Regions from separate parts of the Microbacterium sp. H37-C3 genome, predicted to be linked through region 3. Evidence: predicted binding sites of a transcription regulator. Region 3 holds the regulator's gene; each other region holds the start of a gene.
What was found. Region 3 encodes LexA, which represses DNA repair genes until DNA is damaged. Its sites were predicted from a motif close to TCGAACANNTGTTCGA; they were not measured.

Region 1: the regulator LexA is predicted to act here: its motif matches at 2,145-2,160, upstream of O1W71_RS11970 (HNH endonuclease signature motif containing protein).
Region 2: the regulator LexA is predicted to act here: its motif matches at 3,010-3,025, upstream of O1W71_RS05170 (HNH endonuclease signature motif containing protein).

The regions. Positions count from the first base shown of each region.
Region 1 is NZ_JAPVLR010000004.1:55,885-60,413, forward strand. It holds gene O1W71_RS11955 (DUF2510 domain-containing protein) at 1-384, shown strand, start outside; gene O1W71_RS11960 (hypothetical protein) at 591-1,397, shown strand; gene O1W71_RS11965 (hypothetical protein) at 1,612-1,998, shown strand; gene O1W71_RS11970 (HNH endonuclease signature motif containing protein) at 2,195-3,616, shown strand; gene O1W71_RS11975 (DUF5979 domain-containing protein) at 3,776-4,529, opposite strand, start outside.
Region 2 is NZ_JAPVLR010000002.1:19,910-24,438, forward strand. It holds gene O1W71_RS05145 (FBP domain-containing protein) at 1-166, shown strand, start outside; gene O1W71_RS05150 (helix-turn-helix transcriptional regulator) at 234-500, opposite strand; gene map (type I methionyl aminopeptidase) at 559-1,329, shown strand; gene O1W71_RS05160 (Pr6Pr family membrane protein) at 1,313-2,029, opposite strand; gene O1W71_RS05165 (GNAT family N-acetyltransferase) at 2,211-2,951, shown strand; gene O1W71_RS05170 (HNH endonuclease signature motif containing protein) at 3,060-4,406, shown strand; gene O1W71_RS05175 (LysE family translocator) at 4,479-4,529, opposite strand, start outside.
Region 3 is NZ_JAPVLR010000001.1:928,442-932,970, reverse strand. It holds gene hflX (GTPase HflX) at 1-80, shown strand, start outside; gene O1W71_RS04645 (prolyl oligopeptidase family serine peptidase) at 200-2,125, opposite strand; gene lexA (transcriptional repressor LexA) at 2,227-2,892, opposite strand; gene O1W71_RS04635 (LysM peptidoglycan-binding domain-containing protein) at 3,149-3,508, shown strand; gene O1W71_RS04630 (histidinol-phosphate transaminase) at 3,580-4,529, shown strand, end outside.

The sequences.
Region 1 (4,529 bases), on a different contig from region 3:
CGTCCCACACTGACCGCGCTCGCACTATTCAGCCCCTTGCCGGGCAGCTCTATCGGGCCGGCGTTGGCGCGACCGAAACAGAAGACGCACGACTTGCGCGTCGCCGAGTTCCAAGTGGTCGGCCCGGATTGGTCTTTCTCGGTCGCGATCTCGCCCGATCGCTCCGGCGTAGCGCGGGCTCTGGCGTCCCGTATCAACGCGATCGCCGACCGCCTAGCCACCCAGAAGATGCAGGAGAGCGCGCTCGAAGTCCCGCCCGCGACCACGTCTGCTCCGAACGATATCGTGGGGCAGATCGAGCGGATCTCCGAGTTGCAACGCAGCGGCACCATCACCGCTGAACAAGCTGACATCCTGAAGAAGCGTTTGATCGAAGGCGTCTGACCCGGAATACTCCGCGATGTCGGGAAAGGCACGCGTGTCGCCCCGTGGGCACGCCGGTGGATGTCGGCAGCCGACGGCGCCACGAGCCAGCCGCCTAGCTGCTGGCGGCTTAGCTATCCCGCGCAAGGTCGTCCGGAATCGTTCGGGAATCGGCGACCCCACCCCTGCCGCGATCGTCGGGGCACCCTTCGCCATACACTCGCATCATGAACGTCTGGGATTTGTTATCGAGTCGTGAATTCGGGCTCTACAGCGGCATCCTCTTCACGGTTCTCGGCGCATTCGCCGGTGTAGTCGCCGCGTGGCTCGCCAAGCAGCACGACTACGCGCACATCGGATCGATGATGCGAGCGATGGTTTTCGTCTCCGCGTGGTTCGCGTTCCTATCGTTCGGCTATACGGCTCTGCGCGAATGGCAGTCAACCGACGCCGCGTACGTGGGACTAGCCCTTACTGCATCGGCGGTCGGAATCACGGTCGCAGTGATTGTCGCCGGTATCCGTGGCAACCGAACAAGAGTCAGACCGATCTCCCTTGGTGTTGATTCAAACGCGTGGCGGGCGCGCGAAGTTGCCACCGGGCGCGGCACGCCCGCGCCACCGACCACGACACACAGTTCGGACGAAGTCGCATCGCAGGTCGATCAACGCGAACTCTTCCTGATCACTCGCTCGTTCGCTGAGCTCGGCTATACGGAAGGGGACCAGCTGTCTGCGGCCCTTCGCAAAGCGGCCGCGGAAGGTCTCGAACCCTGCCCCCCGAAGGGGGTATCGGAAGTCGAGGCGCTCATCCGCGAGGGGGGCGCACTCCACCGGCTCTTGTCGCGGAAGCAGTCACCGCGCGGTGTTCTCCTGGTCTCGAAGCTCGAAGGCTCGGAGTTTGCGGGCCTCCCCGCTACCTGGCTATGCCAGCGGCTCGTGGATGGCACCGATCCCCGCGGCGCATACCGTTGCGAGGACGGTCATCTGTGGGCGCCCGACGATCGAATCGCGTTCCTCAAGAGGTCCGACTAGCCTCGTCGACGCGCACGGTAGCCGCGCACAAGATGGTTGATGCCGAGGCTAGGTCGCGCGGGCCGAGACCCCTCACGCCGAGCTTCTGCAGCTCGTCGGCGTCTCGGGGACGATCGTCATCGCATGTATCGAATCGGCCGACGGGACGAACCCCATCGGTGCCGCGGCCGACGCTCTTCTTCGATTCGCCGGCATCACCTGGAGCAACGCCGGCATGGCGTTCTATCTCACCGGCCGGCGACGACGGCCGCGCTCCGACGATGGTCCCGCCGAGAGCCGGCTTCTCCGAGCGATCGCGATCAAGCTCGCAGAAAGCAAGGCGAACAGGCTCGACGACGGTGTCCTGCGGGACGAGAGCAGGCGCCCTGCGACGCTGCCGTTGAACCGGCTCGCTGTCATCAGTCCGTTCGTCAGCGTCGTGTTCCCCCTCGGGCTGATACTCGCCGCCGCAGCGCGCGAACAGATTGCTACGGTCTCACCGCCGGAAGAGCGCGGCGAAGGGTGGGCGCGAGCCGCGGAGGTGATCTCGTGGGCCGTTGCAAGCCTTCTGCTGATCGTCCCCGCCGTGGCACTCGCGATTTCCACCGCAACGACCACGTGAGTCGGCACTGCCAACCGACCCGTCTCTCGGCTTATCCCTCGATTCGTCATGGAGAAACGACAAATCCAGGAGCTCGCCGTAGAGAAACGGGCTCCGCCCGGGCCGCCCATTCCTCCCCAACCGAGCCGCAAAATTGTTCTCCACAGATGTACGGATATTCGATGACAATGTCTGACCCCCTGGGCAGAATGGGAACATGACATCGAACGGCGAAAGCGCACACGAACCGGATGCCGGCTCGTCGAGCTCGCCGTACGCGGACATCGTCGATCGGGTGTGTCAGGCGGACGGCCTGCTTCACGCGGCGAACATCGCGATGACTCGTGCGCTCGCTGAGGCGGGGCGCAGCGCTCTGCGGCAGGCTGCGCGATCGGGCGAGCGGCCACGCGGCATGGGGTCTGACATGGAGATGCGCTCGATCGCTGCCGAGATCGCCGGAGTGAGGCGGTCGCACGATCGCCGCGCGCAGAGCGAGATCGACCACGCGCTGACCATCGTCGACGACTACCCCGCTGTGTTCGAGGCATGGGAGCAGCAACGCATCACGCGCGACCACGTCGACGTCGTCGTCCGCATGGGATGCGGCCTCGCCGACGACATCCGCGACGACTACGCGCAGCAGGCGATCTCCATCTGCGAGCGCGACATAGCATCGCGAGTACGCGAACCGCTCCGCAACCTCGCCGCCCGGATGGGGTCGGAGTCCTTCGCCGAGCGACACCGCACCGCCGCGGCAAAGCGAGGCGTCTGGGTGACGCACGGCACTGACGGGATGTCCGAACTCGGCGCCACCCTCCCGACGGTCATCGCCGCAGGCATCCACGACCGCCTCACCGCCATGGCGCAGTCCGTTAAAGACGCCCGCGCTACCGCTGCGGCGGCGCCTGCGGATGGTCCGGCAGGGGATGCCGCCGGGGATGAGGGTTCTGCGGTTGAGGGTTCTGCGGCGGCGGATGCTGCTGCGCCCGACGTCCGCACGATGGATCAGCTCCGCGCCGACATCCTCGGCGACCTGCTGCTCGGCGGCGCCCCCGTCGTCGACCCGACCTACGGCAGCGACGCCGCCGGGCCGCTGGGTGCGATCCGGGCGCAGGTCCAGGTGACGCTGACATCCGAGGCAGTGACCGGCGTCGACGATGCCCCCGCCGAACTGGTGGGCGCCTCGCTCATCGACGCCGACACCGCCCGCAAGCTCGCTGGCCGCGCGAGAATCTGGAACCGACTCTTCGTCGACCCGATCACCCGCACGCCGGTGGAGGTCGACACGTACCGGCCGCCCGCGGCGATGAGCAGACTGCTCAAAGCACGAGATCAGCACTGCCGATTCCCCGGATGCCGCAGAGCCGCGATCCGCTGCGAACTCGACCACACCATCGATTACGCCCTGGGTGGCCACACTCACATCTTCAACCTCGCCCACCTCTGCCAACGACACCATTCGATGAAGCAATTCACGAAGTGGGAGGTGAGGCAGGTCGGCGGCGGGGTCCTCGAATGGACCTCACCCCTGGGTCGGGTGTACCGAGAAGACGTACCGATACCGTCAGTGTGTTTCGTTCCCGACACCGGCGGGGCGCCACCACCCATGGCGAGCAGGCACGAGCCACCGCCCTTCTGACACGGGTGGGTCGCTACCTGCGCCTCGGTCAGCTCGAGGAGCATGCGTGACGGGCGGGAAAGCACCTCGCCATCACTTCCCCCTAGCGCTGACCGAACGAATGGGCGGCCGGAGCGATCGATCCGCCCCGTCCACCCGCTGTCACCTGATGACGGCCCCTTACTCGGCCGTCACTCCTGAGTGGGCTTGCCGCCTGCGGGATGCCGTCAGCACCACGGCTCCGATCGCGAGCATGAGGACCGCTGAGCCGGTCACCCACCAGGCGACCGCCGCCACGCCGCCCGTGGCCGCGAGGTCGCTCGAGCTCGGCGTCGACGAGCCACCCGAGACAACCGTTGCCCCGGGATCGCCCGGGTCGGTCACGACGACCTCGGGCGCGGTGAGCGTATTGGTGAGCGTCACCTCGACGACCGTGCCGTCGCCGATCGTCACGGTCGCGGGGCTGAACGCGGGAGCCTCCCACGTCGCACCCTCGATCTCGACGGGTGCGATCTCCGTGAGCGTGACCTGCGCGCCGTAGGGCAGCTGCGGGCTCGTCACGGTCTCACCGGCTCCGACGGTCAGCTCACCCTCCGCAGCTCCGAAGCCGACTCCCTCGGGGTACGCGTAGTGCACGGTGAACTCGGCGCCGTCGGGAACCCGGTCGGCGGCGTTGCCCTCGATCACCTTGTGGATCGAGAACGCGCCCGTGTTCAGGTCGATCAGGTTCGTCAGGGTGATTCGCGCGGTCTCGTCCTGCACGACGGTGAACGTGTTGCCCGGCTCGAAGGTCGGCGCTGCCCACGTTCCTCCCGTGACCTCGACCGGCGCTTCGCTGAGCGTGACCTCGGCACCGGCGGGCGCCGTGACGGTCACGGCATCCTCATCCGCGGCGACCGAAACGGTTCCCGACCCCGCCTCGATGCCCAGCTCG
Region 2 (4,529 bases), on a different contig from region 3:
CGTCGGGACGCTCCTGTGCTCGGGGTTCGAGTGCTCGCGGAACGTCCGGCGCCTCGACCCGCCGCCCTACCTCGGGTTCGACGCGGCAGCGGCGCGCGATCGCCGCATCGCGACGCTGCGGGCCAACGTCGACGCGTTCTTCCGCGATCTGCGCGACGGCGCCTGAGCCGCCCCGCACCCGGCATCCGGCTTCTCCTCAGCGAGGCGGGGCCGGGCGCCGGCGGTCTCGCTGATCAGGTCGTCGTCGAGGCGATGTCCGTGAGCAGCGCCTCGGCGGCCAGCGCGTCGAGCGACAGGCCGAGGCTCGCGGCGACGGCGGCGACGGTCGCGAACGACGGGGTCGCCAGCCGGCCGGTCTCGATCTTGCGCAGCGTCTCGGGTGATACGCCGGCGGCCGCGGCGACCTCCGTGATCGACCGGTCTCCCCGCGCTCGCCGGAGCTGGGCGCCCAGGCGACGGCCGCGCTCGACGGCTTCGGGCGTGAGCGCGCGACGAACCATCATGCGCTCATCGTAGCGGTATAGTTTGACCGGTATTTATATACCGGAGGAGCGCACCATGATCGAGATCTTCACACCGCGCGAGGTCGATCGCGCCCGCGAGACGGGGGCCATCGTCGGCGGCATCCTCCGCGATATCCGCTCGCGGGTGCAGGTGGGCACCAACCTTCTCGAGATCGACGAGTGGACGCGCGAGCTCATCGACGACAACGGTGCGACGTCCTGTTATGTCGACTACGCGCCGTCGTTCGGGCGGGGCCCCTTCGGGCACTACATCTGCACGGCGGTCAACGACGCCGTGCTGCACGGGATGCCGCACGACTACCGCCTCGCCGACGGGGACCTCCTCACGCTCGACCTCGCCGTCACGAAGGGCGGCCTTGCGGCCGACGCCGCGATCAGCTTCGTCGTCGGGAATCGGCGCCCGGAGGGAGCGGCAGCCCTCATCGACGCGACCGAACGCGCCCTCGCCGCCGGCATCGAGGTCGCACGCGCGGGCAACCGGGTGGGCGATATCTCGCGCGCGATCGGCAATGTGCTCTCCGGTGCCGGATACTCCATCAACACCGAGTTCGGCGGGCACAGCATCGGGTCGGTGATGCACGGCGACCTGCACATCCCCAATACCGGGCGGCCGGGGCGGGGCTACATCCTGCGGCCGGGGCTGCTCATCGCGATCGAGCCGTGGGTCATGGAAGACACGAACGTGCTCGTGACCGACGCCGACGGGTGGACGCTCCGCAGCTCGACCGGATGCCTCACCGCCCACACCGAGCACACGATCGCCATCACCGACGGAGCGGCCGAGATTCTCACCCTGCCGCGGTGATCTCCGTCGGCAGGACGCGGGCGCGGCGGCGGGTGACCCACACTGCTCCGAAGCCGACGGCGACGAAGCCGATCGCGATGACGACGACGTACGCCGCGACCGACCCCCATCCGCCAGGGCCGTTCGGATTCAGGAACGGGTAGGGGTACCAGTACGGCTCGCCCGTCGTGGGGTTCGTGACGAGCGGGCCTCGGACGAGCGTGTAGGCCACCCACAGCAGCGGGAACGTCACCACGACCCATACGACCTGCCAGCGAAGGGCGCGGCGCCGGGCGCCGATCAGCAGGTCGAGCACGAGGAAGATCGGGCCGATCAGGTGCAGCACCTCGTTCGACCACGGCACCGGCTCGGATCCCTGCGGGAGCGTGATCCCGCGCAGGAGTGCGTTGTAGACGACTCCGGTGATGACCATGTACGCCGTGGCGCAGGTGAGCGCGGCGGAGAGCCCGAGCGATGATTCCGGCCCGGCGCGGCCGATCAGTACCCGGACGCCCGCCGTCGCGAGAACCACTGCTGCGATGACGTTCGAGAGGATCGTGAAGAAGCTGAAGAAGTTCGCGAACACGGTCGCGACGTCGCCGCCGGACGCGGCGGTTCGCGTCAGTGACACGGTCAGCTGGGTGATGACGGCGGCGAGGATGACGACGGCCATCGCCAGCCGCAGGAGCGCCCACACCGTCGCCTGCCTCGAGCTCTGCACGTGGGCACACTATCGCTCGACTGCCGTACGTGAACGCATGTGGCGGCGGTCCGGGATGTCGCGTCCGGTCACGGATAGCGTCGCGATGCGGCATCCGCGGGCATGGATCGGCGCATCGACGCGTTGGGTCCGACGGCGACCGCGGCGAAGGCAGCACGCGGCGCGCGAGAGGACGAACCCGATGACCATCACCACCCCTCCTGTTCTGGGCGGCTCCGACGTCCGCGATAACGCCGCATGGCATTCGCTGACCGGGGCGCACGCGCACCTCGCCATCGGCGACGACCTCGTCCGCCGGTATCCCGACGACGTGGCCGGCTTCGTGGGCGTGCGCACGTGGGAGGATCCCGCGGTGTGGGACTCGCTCACGACCGTGGTGGGTTCGGGCAATGAGTTCAGCATCAGTAGGCCCGTGCGCGCGGATGCTGGCGGTAGTGATGGTGCTGGGCCGGCGCTGCCCGACGGGTGGGTGCGCACGTTCGGTGGTGCGGGAGTGCAGCTGGTCGAGACGGACCGCCTCCGGCCGCGACCGGATGAGGAGGCAGTCGAGCTGGGGCAAGCGGATGTCGCCGACATGCTTGCTCTCGTCGATCGGAATCGGCCCGGTCCCTTCCGGCCGCGCACCCACCTGCTCGGCCGGTACATCGGCATCCGGCGCGATGGCCGGCTGATCGCCATGGCGGGCGAGCGACTGCAGCCGGGCGAATGGACCGAGATCAGCGCGGTCGCAACCGACGAGGCGTACCGGCGGCAGGGGCTGGCGTCGCGGCTGGTGCTGGATGTCGCGTTCCACATCCAGCAGCGGGGTGGCCGAGCGATGATGCACGCCGCGGCGTCGAACGTGAACGCGATCGCCGGCTATGAGAAGCTCGGATTCGAGCTGCGGCAGCGGACGAACTTCACGGGCGTGCGCGTGCCCTGACCGGCGGTTCCCCTTCAGCGATTCCTCCCCAGTGGTGCGCTCTGACGAGTTTCGCGCTTCGTACATTTGTTCGATGTGAATGTCTGACCCCACTGCCACAATGGGAACATGTCAGCGAACAGGGGTTGCGGCTCGGACGAGATCGAGGTCTCGCCGCACGGCCCCGCGATCGCGGCTTACGGCGAGGCGCTCGCGCTGGTGCATGACGCGGATGTCGCTTCGGTGCGGGCTCTGGCCGAGCTGGGCCGGTCCGCGTTGCGTGAGGCGCGTCGTGACGGGGTTCGCGGGATGGCGTCGGACATGGAGCTGCGGTCGGTCGCGGCCGAAGCCGCGGGGCTTGCCCGGCGGACCGACAGGCGCCTGCAGGCCGACATCGACCATGCGCTGACGGTCGTCGACGACTACCCGACCGTGTTCTCAGCGTGGCAGGAGCGGCGGATCACCCGCGACCATGTCGACGCGGTCGTCACAGCGGGGACCGGGCTGCCCGATGAGGTGCGGGGCGAGTTCGAGGTCGCGGCGATCGCGGTGTGCGAGCGCGACATCGCCACCCGGGTGAAACCGGCGCTGCGGTCCCTGGCTGAGAGGCTGCACGAGCGCACGTTCACCGACCGGCACCGCGAAGCCGCCGCCGGGCGGTGTGTGCGGGTCTCACACGGGACGGACGGGATGTCGGATGTCATCGCGACCGTCCCGACAGTGATCGCGGTGGGCATGCTCGACCGGCTCACGCAGATGGGACAGTCCGTCAAGGACGCCCGGGCGGATGCCGCCGGCGCACGCGAGCCGGCCGATACGCGAACGATGGATCAGCTGCGCGCCGACATCCTCGGTGACCTCGTCCTCGGCGGGGCGCCGGTCGTCGATCCGACGTATGGGACCGACCGGGCCGGTGGGCTCGGCGCGATCCGGGCGCGCGTTCAGGTCGCGGTCACGGCGGAGACGCTGATGGGGCGTGACGAGAGCCCCGCCGAAGCCGTCGGGGGTGCGCTGATCGATGCCGACACGGCACGCGAGCTCGCCGGGCAGGTGTCCGAGTGGGACCGGCTGTTCATCGACCCCGTCACCCGGACGCCGGTTGAGATCGACATGTACCGGCCGACCGCGTCGATGAAGAAGCTCCTGATGGCCCGGGACCAGCACTGCCGATTCCCGGGATGCCGCCGAGCCGCGATCCGCTGCGAACTCGACCACACCATCGACCATGCCCTCGGCGGGCACACCCACATCTTCAACCTCGCCCACCTCTGCCAACGACACCACTCAATGAAGCAATTCACGAAATGGGAAGTCAGACAGATCGGCGGCGGGGTCCTCGAATGGACCTCACCCCTCGGCCGGGTCTACCGCGAAGACGCTCCCATACCCGCGGTGTGCTTCACCATCGACACCGCGGATCCGCCACCGGATGCGACACGCGGCGGACCACCGCCGGGTGAAGCAGCACCCTTCTGACGCCAGCCGCGCGCCCTCGATGGCGTGCCGGCGCACAGCCCGAGTCCCACGCTCGCGCGGTGCGCGACGTCGTCAGCCCTTCGCGCCCGCGAACGCGAGAGTTCCGCCAAGCCCGATCATCAT
Region 3 (4,529 bases):
CGCACGAGGAGGACGGCACGGCCGTGCACGCGCACGTCTCCGAGCGTCTCGCGGCTGAGCTCGCGCCCTACGCCGTCTGATCACGCGGCCGGCGATACACCTGCAGGCTCGGCGGTGCTGGTGAGTCCTCCGCGGATGCGGAAGGCCTCACCAGCACCGCCGGCCTGACAGGCGTATCAGCGCCAGGCGATCGCCGGGCTCAGTCGAGCTCGATCGGCGCGACGCCGGGTGTGTCGAAACCGAACACCTGGCCGAGGAACGCCAGCTCGCTCTCCAGAGCGTTCACGATCGTCTCCGTCCGTCGGAACCCGTGCCCCTCGCCCGCGTACAGGACATAGGCGTGGGGCACGCCCTGCGCGACGAGTGCGTCGCGGATGGCCTCGGCCTGCGCCGGCGGCACGACGGCGTCCTCGTCGCCCTGGAGAAGCAGCAGCGGCACGCGGAACCCCTCGGCGTGGCTCAGCGGCGACCGCTCGATGTACACGTGCTCCGCTTCGGGAAGGGGACCGATCAGGCCGTCGAGGTAGCGCGCCTCGAAATCGTGGGTCTCGGCCGCGAGGGCGCGGGCATCGCCGACGCCGTAGCGCGAGACCCCCGCGCCGAACACGTCCGTGCCGACGAGCGCCGCCAACACGGTCCAGCCACCGGCCGACCCGCCCTCGATCGCGAGCCGTGACGCATCGGCGAGTCCGTCGGCGGCGAGGCCGCGTGCCGCCGCCGCGACGTCATCGACGTCGACGACGCCCCACTGGCCCTTCAGCCGTTCACGGTATGACCGGCCGTACCCGGTCGACCCGCCGTAGTTCACGTCGAGCACGCCGATGCCTCGGCTGGTGAAGTAGGCCGCCTTGGCGTCGGCGGTACCGCCCACGTGCGACGTCGGCCCGCCGTGCACCCAGACGAGGTACGGCGGCAGCTCGTCGGTCGGCGCCGTGACATCGGGGTTTGTCGGCGGATAGGCGAAAGCGTGCACCGGGCCGTGGGGACCCTCGGTGGTGATCTGACGGGCATGGGGGATCCATGCCTCGTCGATATCAGGGGTTCCGCCGCGCACCGCTGTCGGCTCGCCGCTGTCGAGATCGACCAGCCAGAGCCCGCTCGCCCCGGGCATGGCGCCGCTCACGAGGGCGCGGCTGCCGCGGACGTCCTCGATCTGCAGTCGAGCGGTGGCGGGGAAGGGGAGCGGGATCGCGCCGCCGTCGCGGTCGATGATCACGAGCTGGTCCGAGCCGTGCGTGCGGACGGCCACGACGCGGCCGTCGTCGAGCGGCGCGTACCACCGGGTGCCGAGGACCCACAGGCCACCACCCGTGTCGGCGTCGGCGGGGGAGACCGCGACGGGTGCCGCACCGGTCGCGGGGTCGACGCGATGGAGGTTCCAGCGCCCCGTCGGCTCGTCGAGCAGCAGCAGCTGGCCGTCCGATGTCCATTCCGGCTGCAGCGCGGCCGTGCTGCCGCCGGCTACCTCGCGGACACGATCCGGGGCGTCGAGCTCGATGACACGGATGCGGGTGCGGTCCCAGGGCATGTCGGGGTGATCCCACGCCACCCACGCGAGCTGTGATCCGTCGGGTGACAGTGCCGGCTGAGCCACGAAGTCGCTGCCCCCGGCGAGCTCCGTCACTCCCGCTTCGTCGCCCCTCGCGGCGTTCTCATCGCTGCTCGCGCCGTCGATCCGCACGATGTGTCGTTCCGGAGTGCGCCCCGGGCGCTCGCGCTCGCGCACCGCGAGGAGCGCGGCGTGCTGCCAGCGGAGACCGCCGTAGTGGGTGCCGCTCTCCTCGGGAGTGAGCGCCTCGGGCTCGCCGCCCGGGCGGAGGCGTCGAATGCGCTGGTCCGACTTGTCGACGAAGAACAGCTCGCCGTCGTCGGACGCCGTCCAGGCGCCGCCGCCATACTCGTGCACACGCGATCGCGCGTTCCCGGGCGCGGGGAGGACGACCTCTACAGAATCGTCGCGGCGGCGCATGACGGCGACGCGACCGGCCTCATCGGGAAGGGATTCGCCCCACCAGATCTCATCCCCGACGAAGCGCGCGCCGTCGAGGCGCAACGAGGACGCGCTGGCCCACGAGGCGGTCAGGGGGGAGGGCCAAGAACCGTACGGGAGTTGCTGCTGCGACATACCGCCACGCTACGCGAGCGGATCCGGGTCGTGCCGGGCGACGGGAGGGGATGCCGCCGAGTCGCGGCATCCCCTCCCGCAGTTCCGTCGGTGCGGCGAGGTCAGACCGTGCGGAGGACGGCGACGACCTTGCCGAGGATGGTGGCGTCATCGCCGAGGATCGGCTCGAACGCCGAGTTGCGGGGGAGGAGCCAGGTGTGGCCGTCGCGCTGACGGAGCGTCTTGACGGTGGCCTCGCCGTCGAGCATGGCCGCGACGATCTCGCCGTTGTCGGCGGTCGCCTGTGCCCGCACGACGACCCAGTCGCCGTCGCAGATGGCGGCGTCGATCATGGAGTCGCCGACGACCTTGAGCATGAACAGCTCGCCCTTGCCGACGAGCTGACGCGGCAGGGGGAAGATCTCCTCGACCTGCTGGTCGGCGGTGATCGGGACGCCCGCCGCGATGCGGCCCACGAGCGGCACGAGGGCGGCGTCGCCGAGGGCAGGCGCGGCGTCGGCGGGGTTCTCGCCGGCCGTGCCGGGGAGGTCGATGAGGACCTCCATTGCGCGGGTCTTGCCGGGGTCGCGGCGGAGGTATCCGCTCAGCTCGAGCTGGTTCAGCTGGTGGGTGACGCTCGACAGCGACTTGAGGCCGACGGCGTCGCCGATCTCGCGCATGCTCGGCGGGTAGCCGTTGCGGGCGATCGCGTGCTGGATCACCTCGAGGATCGCGAGCTGCTTATCGCTCAGATTCTTCCGTCGTCGCGTCTGCGGCTTCTCGCTCATACCGCCGGTCTCCTGTCGTCGCGCCCCGTCCCCGACCCGATGTCGGAGGTTCGTGGTGGGCTCTCGCTGTCGAAAAGGTAGCCCGATCCGACAGCGACATCACGGAACGCTCCGCGTGTCTCTTCGATCGGTCTCCGATTTCGGTGGGTGGTTGACACCACACAATATCGAAGATACGTTCGGAACCGAAGTTCGCACCCGCCTCTCCCGGCCGAGAGGCGGGAGCGAATCTTCCTACCGCTCCCGAGGAGATGTCATGACCACGATCGATGCCCGCTTCGCACCGGCCCCCCGCACCCGTCTGCGCCTGACGCGCCGCGGACGCCGCGTCATCGCAGCGATCGCCGCACTTCCCGCCGTCGTCGCCGTCACCGCTGCCGTGCTCTCCGGCGGGGGAGCACTCGCCTCCAACGAGGCGGGCGCGCCCGAGGGGTCGTTCACGACGGTGACCGTCATGTCGGGCGAATCGCTCTGGTCGATCGCTGAAGAGGTGGCGCCGGCCGCCGACCCCCGTGACGTCGTCGACGCCATCATCCGGCTGAACGCCCTCGGCTCTGGTCAGCTCGAGGCAGGCCAGACACTCGCCATCCCCGCCGAGTACGACGCCGCGAGCTGAAGCCCGCCGTCTTCGGCGCAGAAGCTGGGATGCGGCCACGCCGGACTCGGACGCGGCCTAGCATGGGTGGGATGAGCCCGAGTCTGGATGATCTGCCCCTCAGAGACGATCTGCGAGGCCTCACCCCGTACGGCGCCCCGCAGGCGCCGCTTCCGGTCGCGCTGAACGTCAACGAGAACACGCATCCCGTTCCCGAAGAGGTCGCCGACGACATCCTGGATGCCGTCGCCCGTGCCCTGCGCGACGTCAACCGCTATCCCGACCGCGAGTTCACGCACCTCCGCGAGTCCTTCGCCGAGTACCTCGGTCACGGCCTCACCCCCGATCGCATCTGGGCCGCGAACGGATCGAACGAGGTGCTGCAGCACCTGCTCCAGGCCTTCGGCGGCCCGGGGCGCACCGCCATGGGCTTCGGCCCCACGTACTCGATGTACCCGCTGCTGACGCGAGCCACCGGCGCGCAGTACGTCGCGGGCACGCGCGGCCCCGACTTCACGCTCGACCCGGCCTCCGCTGCGGCGCAAGTCTCCGAACTGCGCCCCGACGTCGTCTTCCTCTGCGCGCCCAACAACCCGACCGGCACGCCGCTCGGTCTCGACGTCATCGAGGCGGTGTACGACGCCACCGACGGCATCGTGATCGTCGACGAGGCCTATCAGGAGTTCGCGCCGCGCGAGAGCCCCTCCGCGCTGACGCTGCTCGGCGAGCGGGAGCGCCTGGTCGTCTCACGCACGATGAGCAAGGCGTTCGCCTTCGCCGGTGCGCGCGTCGGCTATCTCGCCGCCGACGCGACCCTCATCGACGCCCTGCGTCTCGTCCGCCTGCCGTACCACCTCAGCGCCCTCACGCAGGCGGCGGCGACAGCCGCGCTGTCGCACTCGTCGACGATGCTCCGGATGGTGGACGAGATCGTCGCGCAGCGCGATCGGATGTCGGCGACGCTCGATGCCCTCGGGTACCACGCCTACGAGAGCTGGACGAACTTCGTCCTGTTCGACGGGGTCGACGACCCGCGCGCCAC